One region of the Streptomyces sp. NPDC015661 genome, then DNA from elsewhere that is predicted to be linked to it. Evidence: riboswitches for the same ligand, from Rfam matches in the RefSeq annotation. Region 1 holds a riboswitch; each other region holds the start of a gene.
What was found. A riboswitch is a leader RNA that binds a small molecule or an ion and turns the genes downstream of it on or off. The one in region 1 is predicted to bind cyclic di-AMP.
Positions count from the first base shown of each region.

Region 1 (7,083 bases):
GGCTGTCGACGACCACGACGCCGAGCAGGGAGTACGTGATCGGACTCGGGCAGATGTACGTCGACGACCCGCGGTTCACCGCGAACTACGACAAGCACGGCGAGGGCACCGCGGTCCTCGTCCGCGACGCGATGAAGGTCTACGCCGAGCGGAACCTCTGATCGGACCTGTCTGAAGTAAACGGTGGCCAAAAGCGTGCCCGCCTCTTTGCAGGCGCGCCACACCCCACCGTAGTCTCACGCGCACCATGAGTGACCAGCGTGTGAGCGAAGTGAGCCGGCGGGCGCCCGCCGTGCTCGTCCTGCTCGCACTCCTCACCCTCCTCGCGAGCGTCTGCCACGGCCCCCACGGGCACGCACTGCCGAACGCCGGCACCGCGACCCTCTCCGCCCCCGCGCTCCCGCACGGCTGCGAGAGCTCCGGGGACGCCTGGACCTTCGACGCGCACCTCCCCGCCCAGGCCGCCGCCGCCCCGCTCGCCGCGCCCGACGCCGGAGGAGCCACCGTCCTGCCGTACGCGGCGGACCTCCGCGACGACCCCCGCGCGCGCTGCGTCCGCGACCGGGCGGGCCCGGGACCCGAGCCGGGCCGACTGCTCATCGCCCTCGGGGTGGACCGGAACTGAGCCGGGTCCCGCACTCGCGTGACCAGGTTCCCTTTCGCGTACCCACCCCAAGGACGTACTCCCATGACCGCACCACTGATGCTTCCCGTGCTTCCCCTCGACGGGAAGACCGTCGGCAACACCCCCGTCCTGTGGACGGACGACGGCTACTGGGCCAAGCTCGAAGGCTTCAACTTCGGCGGCATCAAGGACCGCGCCGCCCTCTACATGGTCGAGCAGGCCCGCCGCCGCGGGGAGCTGCGGCCCGGCGCCCCGATCGTCGAGTCCACCTCCGGCACGCTCGGTCTCGGCCTCGCCCTCGCGGGCGTGCTCCACGGCCACCCCGTGCACGTCGTCACCGACCCCGGTCTCGAACCGATCGTCGAGCGGATGCTCGTCGCCCACGGCGCCCGGGTCCACGTCGTCCCCGAGCCCAGCCCGCGGGGCGGCTGGCAGCAGGCCCGGATGGACCGGGTCGCCGAACTGCTCCTGAGCCTCGACGGGGCCTGGTGGCCGAACCAGTACGGGAACCCCGACAACTGCGACGCGTACGCCGGGCTGGCCGCCGAACTGTCCGCGCAGCTCGACCGGATCGACGTCCTCGTCTGCGCGGTCGGCACCGGCGGCCACTCCGCCGGGATCTCCCGGGCGCTGCGCGCCACCAGCAGCCCGGCCCTGGAGCTGGTCGGCGTGGACTCCGTGAACTCCACCGTCTTCGGCCTGCCCGCCGGCGAACGGCTGATGCGCGGCCTCGGCTCCTCCATCCACCCGGGGAACGTGGACCACGGGGCCTTCGACGAGGTCCACTGGGTGGGCCCCGCGGAGGCGGTCCGGACGGCCCGCCGACTGGCCTCGCGGCACTTCGCGACCGGCGGCTGGAGCGTCGGCGCGGTCGCGCTCGTCGCCGGCTGGCTGGCCCGCACCCGGCCGCGCGGGACCCGCATCGCGGCCGTCTTCCCCGACGGGCCGCAGCGGTACTTCGACACCGTCTTCAACGACGAGTTCTGCGCGGCGCACGGGCTGCTCGACGGGCCCGTACCGGAGGAGCCCGCCGCGTACGTCTCCGACACGTCCGTCAGCGGCTGGACCCGGCGGGTCCTGGAGCGCGCCAAGTGACCCTCGCGACCGCGCCCTCCAAGGGGGGCATCTGGAAGCAGAGCCGCACCTTCGATCCGGCCGTCCGGCTGCTCTTCCTCAACCAGCTCACCATCAACCTCGGCTTCTACATGCTCATGCCGTACCTGGCCGCGCACCTGGCGGACGGGCTCGGCATGGCCGCCTGGGCCGTCGGGCTCGTCCTCGGCGCCCGGAACCTCTCCCAGCAGGGCATGTTCCTGGTCGGCGGGGCGCTCGCCGACCGGCTCGGCTTCAAGCCGCTCATCGTGGCCGGCTGCGCGCTGCGGACGGTCGGCTTCGGGGCGCTCGCCTTCGCGCAATCGCTGCCGATGCTGATCGCCGCCTCGCTCGCGACGGGCCTCGCGGGGGCGCTCTTCAACCCCGCCGTGCGGGCCTGTCTCGCGGCGGAGGCGGGGGAGGAGCGCCGGGTGGAGGCCTTCGCCCTGTTCAACACCTACTACCAGGCGGGCATCCTGCTCGGGCCGCTCGTCGGGGTGGCCCTGACGGGGGTGTCGTTCCGGCTGACGTGCGTGGTCGCGGCCGTGCTGTTCGCCGGCCTGACCCTCGTACAGCTCCGGCATCTGCCCGTACGGATCTCCGAAGCGCCGCGGGAGCAGCGGGGGCAGTTCCGTACGGTTCTCGCCCACCGGACCTTCTGGCTGTTCTCGCTCGCCATGACCGGCTCGTACGTGCTGTCCTTCCAGGTCTATCTGGCGCTGCCCCTCGCGGCGGGCGGCACGGGCGCGACGACCGCGCTGTTCGCCGTCTCGGCGCTCGTCGCGCTCGCCGGGCAGCTGCGGATCACGGCCTGGTGCCGGCGCCGCCTCAGCCGGGAGCGGTGTCTCGTCCTCGGGCTCGCCCTGATGGGCGGGGCGTTCCTGGTCCCGGCCGTCCTGGGGCGCGGCCTGGTGGGGCTGCTGCTGTGCGCGGCGGTCCTGGCCGTCGCGAACGCGGTGCTCTACCCGTACGAGATGGACACCGTGGTCGCGCTGTCCCGGGGCCGCTGGGTGGCCACCCATTACGGGCTCTACAACACCGTGTGCGGGGTCGGGATCACCCTCGGGAACCTGGGGACGGGCGCACTCCTCGACGTCACCGGCTGGTCGGCGCTGCCGTGGCTGGTGCTGTGCGCGGTGGGCCTGGTGTGCGCGGCGGCGATGGCGCTGCTCGGCCGGAGTGGGCGGCTGGACGCCGACTGAGGCCGTCGGGGGTGGGGCGGCCGGCCGCCCCCGTACGCCACTCGGCCCCGTGGGAGTCGCCGCCCCGTCCGGCGGCGGCCACCCTGGGAGGGCGCGGTGCGGACCGCGGCCGGTCGGACCGGGCAGGAGAGCACAGGTGGGGCACCCCCTAGGAGCGGCGGGCGGAGGGCGGCGGGGCGGTGAGAGCGGCCGCCCCGCGTACGGCGGCGCCCGGCGGTTCATCCGCGCGCTGCCCCCGCTGGTCATCCTGGGCGGTGTCGTCTTCGACCTGGCGACACCGCCCGAGTACACGGCGGCGCCGCTCTTCTCCGCCGCCCCGCTGATCGCCGCACCCTTCTTCTCCCTGCTGACCACCCTGCTCACCGGGATCGCCGCCGTCCTCGCCTCGATCGGGCTGCACGTCTACAACGGCACCGTCGACGAGATCCCCGCCCTCACCGAGACCCTGACCGTCGTCACCGTCTCCGCGCTCGCGCTCCTCATCAACCGGGTCGTGCGCCGCAGCGGCGAGCGGCTCGCCTCGGCGCGGGTCATCGCGGAGACCGCGCAGAAGGCGGTGCTGCCGATGCCCGCCGAGCGGATCGGCGGGCTGCAGTGCGCGGCGCGGTACGAGGCGGCGCAGGCCGACGCGTTCATCGGCGGGGACCTCTTCGCCGTCCAGGACACCCCGCACGGGGTGCGGCTCGTGGTCGGGGACGTCCGGGGCAAGGGGATGGACGCCGTGGAGGCCGTCGCCGTCGTCATCGGGGCCTTCCGGGAGGCGGCGGAGCAGGAGCGGACCCTGGAGGGCGTGGCGCAGCGGCTCGAACGGGCGCTGGCCCGGGAGGGCACCCGCCGGGACGGGCTCGACGCCTTCGAGGGGTTCACCACGGCGGTGCTCGCCGAGATCCCGCGCTCCGACGGAGCCGGGACCTTCGACGGCTTCGTCCGGGTCGTCAACCGCGGGCACCCGCCTCCGCTGATGCTGCACGCGGACGGGCGGCTGGAGTCCCTGGAGCCGGGCGAGGCGGCGCTGCCGCTCGGGATGGGCGACCTGGCGCCGTGGCCGGACCGGGCCGAGGGACGGCCGTTCCCGCCGGGCGCGACGCTGCTCTTCTACACGGACGGCCTCTCGGAGGCGCGGAACGCGCAGGGCGTCTTCTACGATCCGGCCGCGCGGCTGGCCGGGCGGATCTTCCCGGGGCCCGAGGAGCTGCTCGACGCGCTCGTGGACGACGTACGGCTGCACACGGGCGGCGGGGCGACCGACGACATGGCGCTGCTCGCGGTGAGCCGCCCGGCGACGGGGCAGCCCGAGCGGCGCCGGACGATGCCGGTGGTGCCGCCGGACGGGTCCGGTCACCAGGCGTAGTCGAAGGGTGTCACTGCGATAACAATTGACATAACGTCAGATCGCGAGTGTTTGACGGGCTCGCTCTGAAGGGGGGTCAAGTCGGGCCATTACCTCTCAATTCAACGAATGATCAAGGGCAACGGCTTGGAATCGGGACCCCCTGTCTATTAACGTTCGATAACGCAGCGCGGTCGTCCCAGCCGTCGCAAGAGGCGGCACCGTGCGCACGCGCCGAATCCTGAAAAGGAACCGGGGAACCACCACTTGGGGTGAATCGGGCCCCTTCGCACTCGTGCGAGCGTGCCCGTAGGAGACCTTCCCGCTCCGAACCCGTCAGCTAACCCGGTAGGCGAGACGGAAGGAAAGGAGCGCGCCCCCGTGGCGTCCAACACCCCCGCACCCGAAGCCCCCTTCGATGCCTTCGGTGGTGGTGCGGGTCCCGCCGCCCCGGGCACCGAGTGGAACCCCACCGAGGGCTCCCTGCGCGCCGAGAGCCGCTCCGGCGGCCGGCACCGGGTCGTCAAGCAGCGCTCCAACTTCGCCCGCTCCTCCACCGTCCTCGGCGTCGGCGTGATCGCCGCCGTCGGCGCGGGCGGCCTCGCCACCGCGCAGGAGAAGCCCCCGGTGGCGATATCGCTGCCGGACCTCCCCGACCTTGACCTGCCGGACGCCCACGACCTCCCCGGCGTCGGCGACCTCCTCCCCGAGGAGAGCGCGCCCGTCAGCGCGGACCGCGCCAACCCGAACCCGCTCACCTCCGCCACGTACACCACCGCGGCCGACGAGGGCACCGAGCAGGCCGCCGCCCCCGCCGCGGGCGAGGCCCTGCGGGCCCGCATCCTCCAGCAGGCCGAGCAGCAGCAGGCCTCCGCCGACGCCGCCGAGCTCGCCGCCGCGGAGAAGGCGGCCGCCGAGAAGGCCGCCGCGGAGGCCGCGGCCAAGGAAGCGGCCGCGGAGAAGGCGGCCGCCGACGCGAAGGCGAAGGCCGAGGCGGAAGCCAAGGCGAAGGCCGAGGCGGAGGCCAGGGCGAAGGCGGAAGCGGCGGCCGAGGCCGAGCGCCTCGCCCAGCTCGCCGCCAGCTACTCGCTGCCCGTCTCCTCGTACACCCTCACCGCCACCTACATGCAGGCCGGCTCGATGTGGTCCTCCGGCTACCACACCGGCCTCGACTTCGCCGCCCCCACGGGCACCCCGCTCAAGGCGGTCCACGGCGCCACCGTCAAGTCGGCCGGCTGGTCCGGCTCCTACGGCTACCGGATCGTCCTGGAGCTGGAGGACGGCACCGAGGTCTGGTACTGCCACCTCTCGTCCATGCTGGTCAGCGCCGGCCAGACCGTGAGCACCGGCGAGACCATCGGCCGCGTCGGCGCCACCGGCAACGTCACCGGCGCCCACCTCCACATGGAGGTCCACACCGCCGGCGGCGACGGCATCGACCCGGCGGCCTGGCTCCGCTCCAAGGGCCTCAGCCTCTGAGGCACCCGCACGGAATAGGCCCAGCGGCGGGCGTGGTTGATCCACGCATGACTTCTCTCCGCACGCTGGGCGACTCCGACCTGCACGTCTTCCCCGTGGCCCTGGGCGGCAACGTCTTCGGCTGGACCGCCGACGAGGCCGAGTCCTTCGCCGTCCTCGACGCCTACGCCGCCGCGGGCGGCAACTTCGTCGACTCCGCCGACGTCTACTCCGCGTGGGCCGAGGGCAACGAGGGCGGCGAGTCCGAGACCGTCATCGGCCGCTGGCTCGCCTCCCGGGGCAACCGCTCCGACATCGTCGTCGCCACCAAGGTCGGCGCCCACCCCCGCTTCAAGGGCCTCTCCGCCCCCACCATCAAGGCGGGCGCGGAGGAGTCCCTGCGCCGCCTCGGCACCGACCACATCGACATGTACTACACGCACTTCGACGACGAGTCCGTCCCGGTCGAGGAGATCGTCACCGCCCTCGACCAGCTGGTGAAGGACGGCAAGGTGCGGGCCGTCGCCGCCTCCAACATCTCCCCGGAGCGGCTGCGCGCCTCCCTCGACTTCGCCGAGGCCGAGGGCCTCACCCGCTACGTCGCCCTCCAGCCGCACTACAACCTGGTCTCCCGCGACACCTACGAGGGCCCGCTCCTGGAGACCGTCGAGCAGGCCGGGCTCGCGGCCGTCCCGTACTACGGGCTCGCGGCCGGCTTCCTCACCGGCAAGTACCGCCCCGGTGCCGACATCGACAGCGTCCGTGCCGCGGGCGCCGCCAAGCACCTGGACACCGAGCGCGGCCGGGCCGTCCTCTCCGCCCTCGACACCGTCGCCGAGGCGCACGAGGCGGAGCTCGCCACCGTCGCCCTCGCCTGGCTCGCCGCCCGGCCGACCGTCGCCGCGCCGATCGCCTCGGCCCGCACGGTCGAACAGCTCCCGGCCCTCGTCGCGGCGGCCGACCTGAAGCTGACGGAGGCCGAGCTGAAGCTGCTGACCGAGGCCTCGGAGGCCTAGAACCCATCCGGCCCTGACCCGCCGGACAGCCCCTAACTCCGGTACGGGTTGTAGCCGTCGTAGTCCAGGTACTGCGGCGGCGCCCAGGCCCGGCCCGTCGCCCGCGCCGCGTACGTGAGGGCCGGGGAGGCGACCGCGCGGCGCTGCCAGAGGTGGTGCAGCAGCTCCTGCTCCCGGGCCGGGAAGTCGGGTCCCGCCGTGCCGCGCCGGGCCCGGTCCCGCAGGAACGCCAGGGTCGTCGCGAAGGACTCGTACTCGCCGACCGTCCGCGCGGCCGGCCCGCCGTACGTGCGGGCGGCGAACGAGCGGGCCATCTGCCGGGCGCGCATCGAGGACAGCGCGAGCGGCTCGGTGGGGGCG
Region 1 covers NZ_JBIBST010000016.1:20,284-27,366, reverse strand. Annotated here, with positions in the region: gene ACF07V_RS33620 (MerR family transcriptional regulator) at 1-161, shown strand, start outside; gene ACF07V_RS33615 (hypothetical protein) at 248-625, shown strand; gene ACF07V_RS33610 (PLP-dependent cysteine synthase family protein) at 689-1,720, shown strand; gene ACF07V_RS33605 (MFS transporter) at 1,717-2,919, shown strand; gene ACF07V_RS33600 (PP2C family protein-serine/threonine phosphatase) at 3,056-4,270, shown strand; cyclic di-AMP (ydaO/yuaA leader) riboswitch at 4,472-4,619, shown strand; gene ACF07V_RS33595 (M23 family metallopeptidase) at 4,631-5,728, shown strand; gene ACF07V_RS33590 (aldo/keto reductase) at 5,776-6,723, shown strand; gene ACF07V_RS33585 (PrsW family intramembrane metalloprotease) at 6,756-7,083, opposite strand, start outside.

Region 2 (7,083 bases), on a different contig from region 1:
GTCGTCGCCGTACCGCTCGTGCCGGACGACGTCCGCGTCCCACCAGGCGGGCTCCCCGGCCCCGGCCGCGGTGTCGGCGCCCGCGAGCATCAGGTCGGCGACGAGGCCGTACGCCTCGGTCCACGCCTTCTCCGCCTCGATGGTCCAGGCGGCGCCGGCGGCGTGCGCGAACGCGGCGAGCAGGCTCTGCCCGACGGCGGCGTACAGCGCGGGGGAGGCGAGGAACTTGCGGTGGTCGCGGCCCAGCTGCCCCAGGTACGTCGCGAGGCCGGGGTCCTCCAGGTGGGTCACCACATGGGTGAGCGCGGCGAAGAGCCGGTCCCGCTGGGGGACCATGTCCTCGGGGAAGAGCTCGCGCACGCCGGGGTTGTGCCAGAAGAGGTGCGAGTAGAAGAAGGTGACGGCCTGGTCGGCCCGTCTCTCGACGATCGCGAACGTACTTCTGAGCAGTTGAGGATCCACTGACAAGAATCTAAGGCACAGCCTGTACCGCTTGATCACAGGTTCTCCACGAACGTGCCTCGTGGCGCCGCTCGTACGTGACTCCCGTTCCGCCCCGACGTGGCTTCATGGCGCCGCTCGTACGTGACTCCCGTTCCGCCCGGACGTGGCTTCATGGCGCCGCCCGTACGTGACTCCCGTTCCGCCCGGACGTGGCTCCCGGGCCCGCCCTGTACGGTCGTGCCGTGAGTACGACCCCCGGCCCCGCCCCCGCCCCCACGCTCTTCACCTGGGAGTTCGCGAGCGATCCGTATCCCGCCTACGCCTGGCTGCGGGAGCACGCGCCCGTGCACCGGACGACGCTGCCCAGCGGGGTCGAGGCCTGGCTCGTGACCCGGTACGCGGACGCCCGGCAGGCCCTCGCCGACCAGCGGCTCTCCAAGAACCCCGCGCACCACGACGAGTCGCCGCACGCGAAGGGGAAGACGGGCATCCCGGGCGAGCGCAAGGCCGAGCTGATGACGCATCTGCTCAACATCGACCCGCCGGACCACACCCGGCTTCGTCGGCTCGTCTCGAAGGCCTTCACCCCGCGCCGGGTCGCCGAGTTCGCGCCGCGCGTGCAGGAGCTGACGGACCGGCTCATCGACTCCTTCGTGGAGCGGGGGAGCGCCGACCTCATCCACGAGTTCGCCTTCCCGCTCCCCATCTACGCGATCTGCGATCTCCTCGGGGTGCCGCAGGAGGACCAGGACGACTTCCGGGACTGGGCCGGGATGATGATCCGGCACGGTGGAGGGCCGCGCGGCGGGGTCGCCCGGTCGGTGAAGAAGATGCGCGGCTATCTCGCCGAGCTGATCCACCGCAAGCGCGAAGGCCTGCGGCAAGAAGGGGCGGACGACCTGATCTCGGGGCTCATCAAGGCCTCCGACCACGGCGAGCACCTCACCGAGAACGAGGCCGCCGCGATGGCGTTCATCCTTCTCTTCGCCGGCTTCGAGACGACCGTCAATCTGGTCGGAAACGGACTTTACGCGCTTCTCCGGCACCCCGAGCAGCGCGCGCGGCTCCAGGACTCGCTCGCCGCCGGGGAGACCGGGCTCCTGGAGACCGGCGTCGAGGAGCTGCTGCGGTACGACGGGCCCGTGGAGATGGCGACCTGGCGGTACGCGACGCGGGAGCTGACCATCGGTGGGCAGGCGATCCCGGCGGGCGACCCGGTGCTCGTGGTGCTCGCCGCGGCGGACCGGGACCCGGAGCGGTTCGACGGGCCGGACACGCTCGACCTCGCCCGCCGCGACAACCAGCACCTCGGATACGGGCACGGCATCCACTACTGCCTCGGCGCCCCGCTCGCCCGCCTCGAAGGGCAGACCGCGCTCGCGACCCTGCTGACTCGGCTGCCGGATCTGCGACTTGCCGCGGATCCGTCCGAACTCCGGTGGCGGGGTGGGCTCATCATGCGTGGATTGCGCACGCTTCCGGTGCAGTTCTCCCCTTCCGTACCACTCTTGGCTACTGACGGACCATCAGGAATGTGATCTTTACGTGATCGGGGGGCGATCGACTTGTGACGGGCGTTCGAATGCCGCTACGTTTCCCGGCAGTCTCAGCCGTCACGCGAAAGGCGTTCCTATGCGTTCCGGGAACGGACGACACCGTCGCCCCCGTCAGGCCCCCGCCATCGTCGTCGCCGCGGGCGTGACCGGATCCGCCATGGCGCTGCCGCTGCTCGCCACCGGATCCGCGTCCGCCGCCGACGCCGCCACCTGGGACCGGGTCGCCGAGTGCGAGTCCGGTGGCCAGTGGAGCGCCAACTTCGGCAACGGCATGTACGGCGGCCTCCAGTTCACCCAGGACAGCTGGGAGCGGAACGGCGGCCTGACGTACGCGCCCAGCCCCGACCTGGCCAGCCGTGCCCAGCAGATCGCGGTGGCCGAGAAGGCGCTCGCCAAGGGCAGCGACGAGTGGGCCACCTGCGCTCCGATCGCCGGCCTGAAGAACGACGGCAAGGCCACTGGTGTGAACCCCGGCCCGGCCGCCGTCCCGACCACCCCCGCGGGCCCGCTCCCCGAGTCCAACCGCACCACGGGGAACGAAGGGTCCGCGGCGGGGCGGTCCGCCGCGTCCGCGACCCCCGCCACTCCCGCGACGCCCGCCACGCCGAGCGCTCCGGCGAGCTCCGCCACTCCGGCCGCGCCCGCCACTCCCGCGACCCCGGTCACGCCCGACGCGTCCGTTACGCCCGGTACGCCGGATTCGCCCGAGACGCCGAAGGGTGACACGCCGTCGGCCACACCCGGCACCGGCAAGCACCGGGGCGAGGCGGCCCCGGAGGAATCCGGCACAACGGACGACTCGGTCGAAACCGGTCGGCACGCCTCGGGTGCGGGCAAGTCCACGGAAAAGGTCGACGCCACGCCGGTGACTGACGAAGCGAAGAATTCGGGCGCAACGGACAGTCAGGGCACTTCGGGCGAGTACACCGTCCAGCCGGGTGACAGCCTGTCCGGCATTGCGGAGGAGAACGAACTCCCCGGAGGCTGGACCGCCCTCTATGACGCCAACAAGGGGACGGTGGGCGTCGATCCGGACCTCATCCTGCCTGGTCAGAGCCTTGACCTGACGGCCGGTTCGACGGCGACGGCAGGCTAGTTCGCGGGCTTATGTCCGGTTCTGGGCAAGTGAGACATGGGTCTCTTCGTCCCAACTGGCGTGTCACGTCCGCAAACTTTGCTTCCGTCACCTCTCACCTGCGCAAACACCGCCCACCGGAGGGCAAGTAGGGGCGATTTTTCCGCAATGAGCCTCTTTGAACTTCCGGTGGGTCTGTGTCTACGGTCGTGACCGCTCGCCACCGCGGGCCCCGTCGACCGAAACGCCGAATCCTGCCGTCGGCCGATGGGAACAGTCGTCGCGCAAGCGCCGAAGGCAGGAGTGGGGGACCCAAGGTAAGTGCCGGTCCCGGCCGTTGAGACAGACGGCCGACGATCGGCTTGGGGTGAAGCCGCGTGCAAGGACACGCGGCCGGGCAACTTTCCGGCCCGAACCCGACAGCTCACCTCACAGGCGTCGGTGAGGAGAATTCCCATGCTGTTTTCCGCCAAGGGCAAACACCGCCGTCCCTCCAAGGCCACCCAGGTCGCCGCGCTCGTCGGCGTCACCGGTGTCGCCGTCGCCGCCCCGCTGCTGACCGCGGGCACCGCCTCGGCCGCCACCACCGCCGAGTGGGACACCGTCGCCCAGTGCGAGTCCGGCGGCAACTGGTCCATCAACACCGGCAACGGCTTCTACGGCGGCCTGCAGTTCACCAACTCCACCTGGGCCGCCTTCGGTGGCACCGCCTACGCCCCGCGCGCCGACCTGGCCTCGAAGGCCCAGCAGATCACCATCGCCGAGAAGGTCCTCGCGGGCCAGGGCAAGGGTGCCTGGCCGAGCTGCGGCGTCGGCCTCTCCAGCGCCTCCTATGACGGCGGCGCCGCCGAGACCGCCCCGCAGCAGAGCGCGCCCCAGCCGGCCGCCCCGAAGCAGCAGGAGCGTCGCGCCGAGGAGCCGACCACCCGCAGCGAGCAGCGCCAGGCCCCGAAGGCCGCCGCTAAGAAGACCGTCACCACCCCGACCGGCAAGAAGGTCAAGAAGGGTGACGGCGAGTACAAGGTCGTCGCCGGCGACACCCTCAGCAAGATCGCCCAGGCGCACGGCGTCAAGGGCGGCTGGGCCAAGCTCTTCGAGCTGAACAAGGACGTCGTCGAGAACGCCGACCTGATCTACCCGGGCCAGCAGCTCCACCTGAAGTGAGCCCGGCGGCTCGCGTGAGTCCGGCGGCTCACGCGGCCCCGACGACCCTCCCGCGGTGACCACCCCGGTCCGGCGTGCCCTTCCCCCGTGCGCGCCGGACCGGGGTTTCCCCTTTCTACGGCGAAGCCGACCGCTTTACGGCGAACCCGACCGCTTCCACGGAGAAACCGACCGCCCCGAGGGTTACCGTCCAGTAGATCTGGGGTCCTTCGTCCCGTGATGCGTGCCCTTGGGTCCTTTTTCGTCCCAGGGGGCGGGCGCACGGCGGGCCGGAGCCCCCGAGCCGGTTAGGCTCTTGTCGCAAGGCCACGCGACCCTGCACGACCTTGCGTCACATCCAGCGTCACATCCCAGAAGGAGATGCTCGTGCCGTCCATCGACGTCGTCGTAGCCCGGGAAATCCTGGACTCCCGAGGCAACCCCACGGTCGAGGTCGAGGTCGGCCTCGACGACGGCAGCACCGGTCGTGCTGCTGTTCCGTCCGGCGCCTCCACCGGTGCGTTCGAGGCCATCGAGCTTCGCGACGGTGACCCGAACCGCTACCAGGGCAAGGGTGTCGAGAAGGCCGTCCTCGCCGTCATCGAGCAGATCGGCCCGGAGCTCGTCGGCTACGACGCCACCGAGCAGCGCCTCATCGACCAGGCCATGTTCGACCTGGACGCCACGGAGAACAAGGGCTCGCTCGGCGCCAACGCCATCCTCGGCGTCTCCCTCGCCGTCGCGCACGCCGCCTCCGAGGCCAGCGACCTGCCCCTCTTCCGCTACCTGGGCGGCCCGAACGCGCACCTGCTGCCCGTTCCGATGATGAACATCCTCAACGGTGGGTCGCACGCCGACTCCAACGTCGACATCCAGGAGTTCATGATCGCCCCGATCGGCGCGGAGTCCTTCTCCGAGGCCCTCCGCTGGGGCACCGAGGTCTACCACACCCTCAAGTCCGTCCTGAAGACCAAGGGCCTCTCCACCGGCCTCGGCGACGAGGGCGGCTTCGCCCCGAACCTGGACTCCAACCGCGAGGCGCTCGACCTCATCCTGGAGGCCATCAAGCAGGCCGGCTACGTCCCGGGCAAGGACATCGCGCTGGCGCTCGACGTCGCCGCGTCCGAGTTCTACAAGGACGGCAAGTACGAGTTCGAGGGCAAGTCCCGCTCGGCCGCCGAGATGACCGAGTACTACGAGGAGCTCGTCTCCGCGTACCCGCTGGTCTCCATCGAGGACCCGCTGTTCGAGGACGACTGGGCCGGCTGGAAGGTCATCACCGACAAGCTCGGCGCCAAGGTCCAGCTCGTCGGCGACGACCTGTTCGTCACCAACCCGGAGCGCCTCGCCCGCGGCATTGAGGAGGGCACCGCCAACGCCCTCCTGGTCAAGGTCAACCAGATCGGTTCGCTGACCGAGACCCTGGACGCCGTCGAGCTCGCCCAGCGCAACGGCTTCAAGTGCATGATGTCGCACCGCTCCGGCGAGACCGAGGACGTCACCATCGCCGACCTCGCCGTCGCCACCAACTGCGGCCAGATCAAGACCGGCGCCCCGGCCCGCTCCGAGCGCGTCGCCAAGTACAACCAGCTCCTGCGCATCGAGGAGATCCTCGACGACGCCGCGGTCTACGCCGGCCGCAGCGCCTTCCCGCGCTTCAAGGGCTGAGCTACTCCCTGAAGCAGCCTCCGTACGTCCCCGCACTCGGTCCCGTACCGTGTGCGGGGACGTCCGCGTGAACAGGGGAGGCGACACGACATGGCCGCGAAGGACCGGGACCGGTTCTCGACCGCGACCCGGATCAGGCTGCTCGGCGAGCAGACCGCCGCCCGTGTCTACCGCTCCCAGACCCGCCGCCAGGCCCGCCGCTCCCGGCTCACCGGCCGCGCGGCCTTCCTCGCCCTCGTGGTCTGCTCCCTCGTCGTGGCGCTCGCCTACCCGATGCGGAGCTACGTCTCCCAGCAGGGCGAGATCGCCGAGCAGGAGCGCCGGGCCGCCGAGGCCGCCCGGCGGGTCGAGGAACTGAAGGACGAGAAGGCCCGCCTCCAGGACCCGGCCTACGTCCGCCGCCTGGCCCGCGAGCACCTGCACTACGTGCTCCCCGGCGAGACCGGCTTCACCGTGAACGATCCCGACGCGGAGCAACGGCCCCGCGCCGACCAGGGGGCGGCCGACCGCCCCTGGTACGACAACCTCTGGGACGGCGTCGACCACGCCGACCGTCCCTGACCCCTCCGCGACACGAACAAGGCAGACATGGAAACGCCCCCTCCGCAGACCGAACGCACCGAGCCCACCGAGCAGGACATCGCCGCCTTCGAGCTCCAGCTCGGCCGGCCGCCCCGCGGCCTGCGCGCCATCGCGCACCGCTGCCCGTGCGGCAACCCGGACGTCGTCGAGACCGCGCCCCGGCTCCCCGACGGCACGCCGTTCCCGACCACGTACTACCTGACCTGCCCCCGGGCGGCCTCGGCCATCGGCACCCTCGAGGCCAACGGGGTCATGAAGGAGATGCAGGCCCGGCTCGCCACCGACCCGGAGCTCGCCGCCGCCTACCGGGCCGCGCACGAGGACTACATCGCCCGCCGTGACGCCATCGAGGTCCTGGAGGGCTTCCCGAGCGCCGGCGGCATGCCGGACCGGGTCAAGTGCCTGCACGTCCTCGTCGGCCACTCGCTGGCCGCGGGCCCGGGCGTGAACCCCTTCGGCGACGAGGCGCTCGCGATGCTGCCGGAGTGGTGGGCGAAGGGCCCGTGCGTGAACCCGTGCGGGGAGAAGGAAGAGGACGCGAAGTGACCCGGGTCGCCGGAATCGACTGCGGTACGAACTCCATCCGCCTCCTCGTCGCCGACATCCACCCGGAGA
Region 2 covers NZ_JBIBST010000010.1:303,962-311,044, forward strand. Annotated here, with positions in the region: gene ACF07V_RS27500 (globin domain-containing protein) at 1-462, opposite strand, end outside; gene ACF07V_RS27505 (cytochrome P450) at 687-1,982, shown strand; gene ACF07V_RS27510 (transglycosylase family protein) at 2,077-3,096, shown strand; cyclic di-AMP (ydaO/yuaA leader) riboswitch at 3,355-3,528, shown strand; gene ACF07V_RS27515 (transglycosylase family protein) at 3,532-4,239, shown strand; gene eno (phosphopyruvate hydratase) at 4,600-5,886, shown strand; gene ACF07V_RS27525 (septum formation initiator family protein) at 5,977-6,447, shown strand; gene ACF07V_RS27530 (DUF501 domain-containing protein) at 6,475-7,014, shown strand; gene ACF07V_RS27535 (exopolyphosphatase) at 7,011-7,083, shown strand, end outside.
Region 2: another riboswitch for cyclic di-AMP. It lies ahead of ACF07V_RS27515 (transglycosylase family protein); the one in region 1 lies ahead of ACF07V_RS33595 (M23 family metallopeptidase).

Region 3 (7,083 bases), on a different contig from region 1:
CCGCCTGGCGCCAGGTCGCCGGCTGGGAGGCGATCTCCACGGCGGTGCGAGTGGTCATGCCGATCTCCTTGCAAGAAGAGTGCGCAATGATGATGGAAGTTGCTTGAAGTCGCTCCTATTCAAGCAGAAACACGCATCCTCTTTCCAGATCCCGCACCCTGTGGCGGCTAGAATCGGACGCGCGCACGAGCGGGGTGGTCATGTGGTCGCGGCCCCGGTGGAGGGAGGGACCCATGTCCAAGCACGAGCGGTGGAACACGCTCCTGGAGCTGCTCGCGGCCTCGGGGAAGCTGGAGGTGGAGGAGGCGGCGACCGCGCTCGACGTCTCCGCCGCGACGATCCGCCGGGACCTCGACGAGCTGGCCGAGCAGCAGCTGCTCGTACGGACGCGGGGCGGGGCCGTCGTGCACGGCGTCTCGTACGAGCTGCCCCTGCGGTACAAGTCGACGCGCCACGCGCCGGAGAAGCGGCGGATCGCGGAGGCGGTGGCGGATCTGGTCGCGCCCGGCGAGGTCGTCGGGCTCAACGGGGGTACGACGACGACGGAGGTCGCGCGGGCGCTCGCGCTGCGGTTCGCGAGCGGCCGGACCGAGGCTCCGGGAGCGGCGGTGTCGGCCGGGCCCGCGCTGACCGTGGTCACCAACGCGCTCAACATTGCCGGCGAGCTGGCGGTGCGTCCGCAGATCAAGATCGTCACCACGGGAGGCGTCGCACGCCCCCAGACCTATGAGCTGGTGGGTCCGCTGACGGTCGGGGTGCTCAACGAGGTCGTGCTCGACGTGGTGGTGCTCGGTGTCGACGGGGTCGACGCCGAACTCGGCGTGATGGCGCACCAGGAGGACGAGGCGAGCATCAGCCGGCTCTTCGCCGAGCGGGCGAGCCGGGTCGTCGTGGTGACCGACTCCTCGAAGATGGGCCGCAGGGCCTTCGCGCGGATCTGCGGTCTGGATCGGATCGATCTGCTGGTGACCGACACCGGCATCGCGCAGGAGACGGTGGAGCAGCTCACCGAGGCCGGGGTGAAGGTCCTCACCGTCTGAACCATGTGGCTCATTGGTCTGAAGATGAACCAATCGAGAGCCTCTGCCTCCAAGGCCTCTGTGTATTCACGCAGTAATTACCGCACGGCTGTATACCTTTAAGCTCCCCTCCCTCATCATGTCTCCGACGTGCCGCTGGGGCACACCGTGACAGGAGAGGCGGGGCATGATTCCCATCAGCCGCAGGGGGTTCGTCGGGATCGGCGCGGGGCTCATGGCGGGGGCCGCGCTGCCGCCGGTCCAGGCATCCGCATCAGCGAGCACCGCGACCGGCACCCTGACGGACGTGAAGCACGTGGTGATCCTCATGCAGGAGAACCGCAGCTTCGATCACTACTTCGGCACCCTGAAGGGCGTGCGGGGCTTCGGCGACCGCGCCGCGGGCAACCTGCCCGGCGGCTGGGGCATGTTCAACCAGCCCAACTGGGGCGGCCGCCAGTACCCCTGGAAGCTCAGCGACACGCCGCCCGCCGGCGGCGTCGACGGCGAGACCCTCGCACAGTGCAACGGCGACCTGCCGCACAGCTGGACCTCCCAGCACGCCGCGTGGAACAAGGGACGCCTCGACAACTGGGTCACGGGCGTGGGCAACACCCGGACGCTCGGCCACCTCGACCGCGGGGACATCCCCTTCCACTACGCGCTCGCCGACAACTACACGATCTGCGACGCGTACTTCTGCTCGACGCTGAGCGCCACGGGCCCCAACCGCACGTTCCTGTGGAGCGGGAAGATCGACGGCTCCAGCAAGGACGGGGGCGACGAGTCGGGCCTCACCTGGGAGTCGTACGCCGAGGCGCTCCAGCGCGCCGGGGTGAGCTGGAAGGTCTACCAGAACGCCCAGGACAACTACGGCGACAACGGTCTCGCGTACTTCAAGAAGTTCACCGACGCACGGCCCGGGGACCCGCTGTACGACCGGGGCATGGGCTCGGTCCCGAAGGTGACCGGCTCGACCCCGGACGACATCGCCGCGGCGATCCGCGCCGACGTCGTCGCGGGCACCCTCCCGCAGGTGTCCTGGGTGGTCGCGAGCGAGGCCTTCTCCGAGCACCCGTACGCCCCTCCGGGGGACGGCGCCCACTTCGTCGACCTCGTCTACCGCGCGCTGGCGGCGAACGCCGAGGTGTTCGACTCCACGGTGCTGTTCCTCAACTACGACGAGAACGACGGCTTCTTCGACCACGTGCCGCCGCCGGTCGCCCCTCCGGGCACCCCGGGCGAGTACCTCGACGGCGTGCCGATCGGTCTGGGCTTCCGCGTCCCGATGATTGTCATGTCCCCGTGGACCCGGGGCGGCTGGGTGAGCTCCGAGGTCTTCGACCACACCTCGGTGCTGCGCTTCATGGAGACCTGGACGACGGCGCTCGGCACCCCGGCCACCTGCCCCAACATCAGCGACTGGCGGCGGAAGGTGACGGGCGATCTGACCGGCGTCTTCGACTTCGCCCACCCGGTGTACGGAGTGCCCGCCGGCCTCCCCTCGACGGCGAAGGTCATCGGGCAGGCCACCTGCGGCCCGCTGCCGAATCCGGCGCCCCAGAACAACGCGCTGCCCGCCCAGGAGTCCGGCACCCGTCCGGCGCGCGCGCTGCCGTACCAGGTGAACGGCAACCTCGATCGCTTCGAGTTCGGCGCCGCGGGCAAGATCCTGGCCTGGTTCTCGATGACCAACCAGGGCACGGAGGCCAAGCGCTCCGCGCACTTCTCGATCCACCCGCACCAGTACCGGGACACGGCCGCCTGGCAGTACACCGTCGACCCGGGCGGCACGGCCACCGACTACTTCAACATCGGACTCGGCTCGGGCTCGGGGAAGTACGACATCTCGATGATGGGCCCCAACCGCTTCCTGCGCCGGTTCATCGGGGACGCGTCCAAGGCGGGCAAGGCCGTCGAGGTGGCCGCCCGCTTCGCGCCCGAGGCGGGGACGGGCAAGACGGCCCTGTGGTTCAGGATGACGAACACCTCGGCCGGTCCCGTCACCTTCACGATCCGTTCGAACGCCTACCGCTCCGACGGCCCGTGGACGTACACGGTGCCGGCGAACTCCAGCCGCGAGGACTTCTTCAACGCGGTGGCGTACAACGGCGGCTGGTACGACTTCACGATCTCCGCCGACATCGACGGAACCTGGTCGCGCCGGTACACCGGGCACATCGAGACCGGCGCCGCGAGCGTCAGCGGCTGATCCCGCCCCGGGATCCGGGCGGCGGCCGTGCGGTCGCCGTCCGGATCCCGGGCGTGCCGTCAGCGGCCGGCGAGCGCGGCGCGGCGGACCGTGGCGTCGAGGAGGGCGACCGCGTCGGCGGCCGTACGGCCGGGGGCCCGGTTCCACGGCCCGATCAGCTCCTGCCATCCCCGCGAGCGCAACTCGGTCATGATCCAGGCGGCCGCCTCGTTCATGGTGTCCGCGCCGCCGTAGCCGAGCCGGTGGGCTGCGAGCAGGGCCCCACAGACGCACCGTGCGCCGCGCACGTCCCGCAGCTTGTACGGGGCGTTCTGCCAGCCCCACTCCGTCAGCACCAGGCGCGCGTAGCCGAGGTGGACCGAGGGGCGCAGCTCGGGCTGTCCGATGCGGCGCCAGGCGTGCAGCCGGTCCGGCAGTACGGCTCCGAGGCGCCCCGGGAGCCGGCGCTCGACGGGCAGCGCCGGCGGCAGGGCGGCGAGCGCGTCGGCGACGAGCCGGTCCACGGGCACACTGAGCAGCTCCCGCCAGCCCTCCTCCGCGGGTGGCGAGGGCTCCGGGGCGTTCCAGTCCGTGACGATCCGCTGCCAGGTGGCGCTCTCGAAGAGGGCGGCCGCCTCGCGGTCGAGGGCGTCGGGGCTGAGCTGGGAGGTGGAAGGCGGCATGGGGGTGGCTCCTGGGTCGACTCCCTCCATCTTTCAAGACGAATGTCGGTTTTGCGACTTTTGCTCCCACTCGGAGAGTCGCCGGGAGGAACACGCCCCATCGCGGGGATTCCCCCCCTAATTACCCACCCCGGAATTACACCCCAAATTCGGACATTGCACTCCGGGTGATGCGACTCACTCGGGCAACCCGGTCGCCCGGCGACTCCTTCCCCCACCCCGTACCGGACAAGGAAGTTCGGCACCCCGGGGACGGCATCGATCTTGAATTCACCGAATTCATTGATCCATTTAACGGCACACGGCAACCACTCCCCTTGTTATCCGTCGCATTACTGGCCTACGGTCACCTCCATTCGAGCGGAACGCCCAATCCTGCCGCCGCTCGCTAAACCTCCCTTTTCACCCGACGGCAGGAGCGGGGGACCCACGAATACGCCGGTCCGGATTCCGGAACGGCTCGGGGTGAAGCCGCGTGCGCGCGGCCGGACAGCTCCCGTCCGAACCCGACAGCTCACCCCGCAGGCGCCGGAGAGGAAACCGTCATGCCTGCTCACGGTAAGCACCGCCGCCCCCGCCGCGTCCGCGTCTCGCGCGGCCTCGCCCTGGTCGGCACCGGTGGCGCCGCCCTGACCCTGCCGCTCATCGCCCCGGCCGTCGCCGGCGCGGCGCCCGTCTCCGGCGCCCCGCAGATCGCCGCCCAGTCTTTCGCCGCCCCCGCCGCGCCGGTCGCGGCCAAGGCGCCCGCCGCCCCGGCCGCCGCGCACACGTACACCGTCGTGAGCGGCGACTCGCTTTCCCTGATCGCCCACAAGAAGGGAATTCAGGGCGGCTGGAAGAGCCTTTACCGTGTCAACAAGAGCGTCGTGGGTGACAATCCGTCACTCATTCGCCCCGGTCTCGAACTGACGATTCGTCGGGATTCCGCGAAGGCAGCCCCCGCGAAGGCGAAGAAGTCCGCCACGACGGAGCGCGCGAGCCGCTCCGCGCACCGGTCGGCCACCCCCGCCGTCGCCACCGGTGCGGGCGCCTCGGCCGCCGCGGCCGCCCCGGCCGCCGTCAAGGCGGCCCCGGTCGCCGCCACCAACTACGCCGACAACCTCGACGGCTGGATCCGGGAGTCGCTGGCCATCATGGGCCAGCACGGCATCCCCGGCTCCTACGACGGGATCCTCCGCAACGTCATGCGCGAGTCCTCCGGCAACCCCCAGGCCATCAACCTCTGGGACTCCAACGCCGTCGCCGGCACCCCGTCGAAGGGCCTGCTCCAGGTCATCGAGCCGACCTTCCTCGCCTACCACGTGCCCGGCACGTCCATGGACCTGTTCGACCCGGTCGCCAACATCACCGCCGCCTGCAACTACGCGGCCGACCGCTACGGCTCCATCGACAACGTCAACTCGGCGTACTGACCGCCTGCCGCCGGAAGTGCTCCTGGAACCAGGAGGTGGCGAGGTCCGCCACCTCCTCCAGGGCACCCGGCTCCTCGAAGAGGTGACCGGCGCCGCCCACGACGGAGAGCCGGTTCTCACAGCGCAGCAGGGCCAGGGCCCGCCGGTTGAGGTCCAGGACCAGCGCGTCCGCGCCGCCCACCACCAGCAGCGTCGGGGCACGCACCCGGGCCAGGTGCTCGGCGGCGAGGTCCGGCCGGCCGCCGCGTGACACGACGGCGCTCACCGGGGACGCGGGATCGCCCGCCGCCCACAGCGCCGCGGCCGCGCCCGTGCTGGCGCCGAAGTACCCGAACGGGAGTCCCGTGCTCTCGGGCCTCGCGGCCAGCCACTCCGTGGCCCCGGCGAGCCTTCCGGCCAGGAGCGGGGTGTCGAAGACATGCGCCCGGTCGGTCGCCTCCGACTCGGTCAGCAGGTCGAAGAGCAGCGTCCCCAGGCCCGCCCGGTTGAGCGCCGCGGCGACGGCCCGGTTCCGCGGGCTGTGGCGGCTGCTGCCGCTGCCGTGGGCGAACAGGACGATGCCGCCCGCGTCCTCGGGCACCGCCAGGCGCCCACTCAGGGTGACCCCGCCGACCGGGATCCTCACGTCCGTGTCCCGCACGACGGGGGCCCGCGTGGCCCTGTTCCGCTCCAGGCAGGCGATCACCTCGGCGTCCGGGGTCTGCGAGAAGTCCCGGTAGAACTGCCCGATCGCGAAGAACAGCTCCGGCGCGTGCACGCTGACGGTCTCGTCGGCCTCGCCACCGAGGCGGGCCGTCCAGCCACGCGGCGCCACCGGGACCGCGAGGACGATCCGGGCCGCGCCCCGGGCCCGTACCACCCGGCAGGCCGCCAGCGCCGTGGCCCCGGTGGCCAGCCCGTCGTCGACCACGACGACCGTCCGCCCTTCGAGGGGCACCGACGGCCGGCTCCCCCGGTAACGCAGGGAGCGCTGCTCCAGCTCGGCGTGCTCCCGCTCCTCCACGGCGGCGAGATCGCGCTCTCCCACCCGGGTCTCCAGGAGCACCCGCTCGTTGAGCACCCGCACACCGCCCTCCCCCAGCGCCCCCATCGCGAGCTCCGGCTGGTGCGGCACCCCGAGCTTCCGGACGAGACAGATGTCGAGCGGCGCGTCGAGGGCGTCGGCGACCTCCGCCGCCACCGGGACGCCACCCCGTGGAAGCCCGAGGACCACGACGTCATGGCCCTTGAGGTGATCGAGGAGAGCGGCCAGCTGCCGCCCCGCGTCCGTACGATCGCTGAAGAACATGGTCCGCCGCCCTTCCGCCTGCGCGGCTCGGGCCCGGGGCGGAACGGTGTGCCCCGTCCCCTGCCCGTCCCTCCAGAGTAGTCGGGCCGCCCCGGTCGGCGGCGCCGCCCGATCGGCGGGCCGGCGCCGGACCGGTCAGCGGGACTGCAGGGCGTCGAGGGCCACGGCCTGGGCTATCGCGAGGCGCCGGTCGAGCTCCGGGTCGGCTATGTCGAGCACGTACCGGTCCCGGATCCCGAACAGCTTGTCGACCGACATGACGGAGCGACCGCCGTCGGCGAAGTCGAAGTGGTACGGCACGACGAACGGCACGAGGTCCGTGAACGGCAGGAACTCCCAGGCCCGCCGCAGCAGCGCCACCGTCTCGTTCCGCTCCTGTCCCGTGGCCTCCCGCCCCTCGCCCTCCCGGCTCAGGTGCCACGTACTGCGCAGCAGGGACGCCCCGAAGTCCTTCCGGAAGCCGCCCAGTCGGGTGCCGGACGCCGCGAAC
Region 3 covers NZ_JBIBST010000002.1:115,818-122,900, forward strand. Annotated here, with positions in the region: gene ACF07V_RS05015 (SIS domain-containing protein) at 1-58, opposite strand, end outside; gene ACF07V_RS05020 (DeoR/GlpR family DNA-binding transcription regulator) at 234-1,040, shown strand; gene ACF07V_RS05025 (phosphocholine-specific phospholipase C) at 1,207-3,231, shown strand; gene ACF07V_RS05030 (hypothetical protein) at 3,291-3,893, opposite strand; cyclic di-AMP (ydaO/yuaA leader) riboswitch at 4,270-4,434, shown strand; gene ACF07V_RS05035 (transglycosylase SLT domain-containing protein) at 4,439-5,305, shown strand; gene ACF07V_RS05040 (phosphoribosyltransferase family protein) at 5,289-6,593, opposite strand; gene ACF07V_RS05045 (hypothetical protein) at 6,729-7,083, opposite strand, start outside.
Region 3: another riboswitch for cyclic di-AMP. It lies ahead of ACF07V_RS05035 (transglycosylase SLT domain-containing protein); the one in region 1 lies ahead of ACF07V_RS33595 (M23 family metallopeptidase).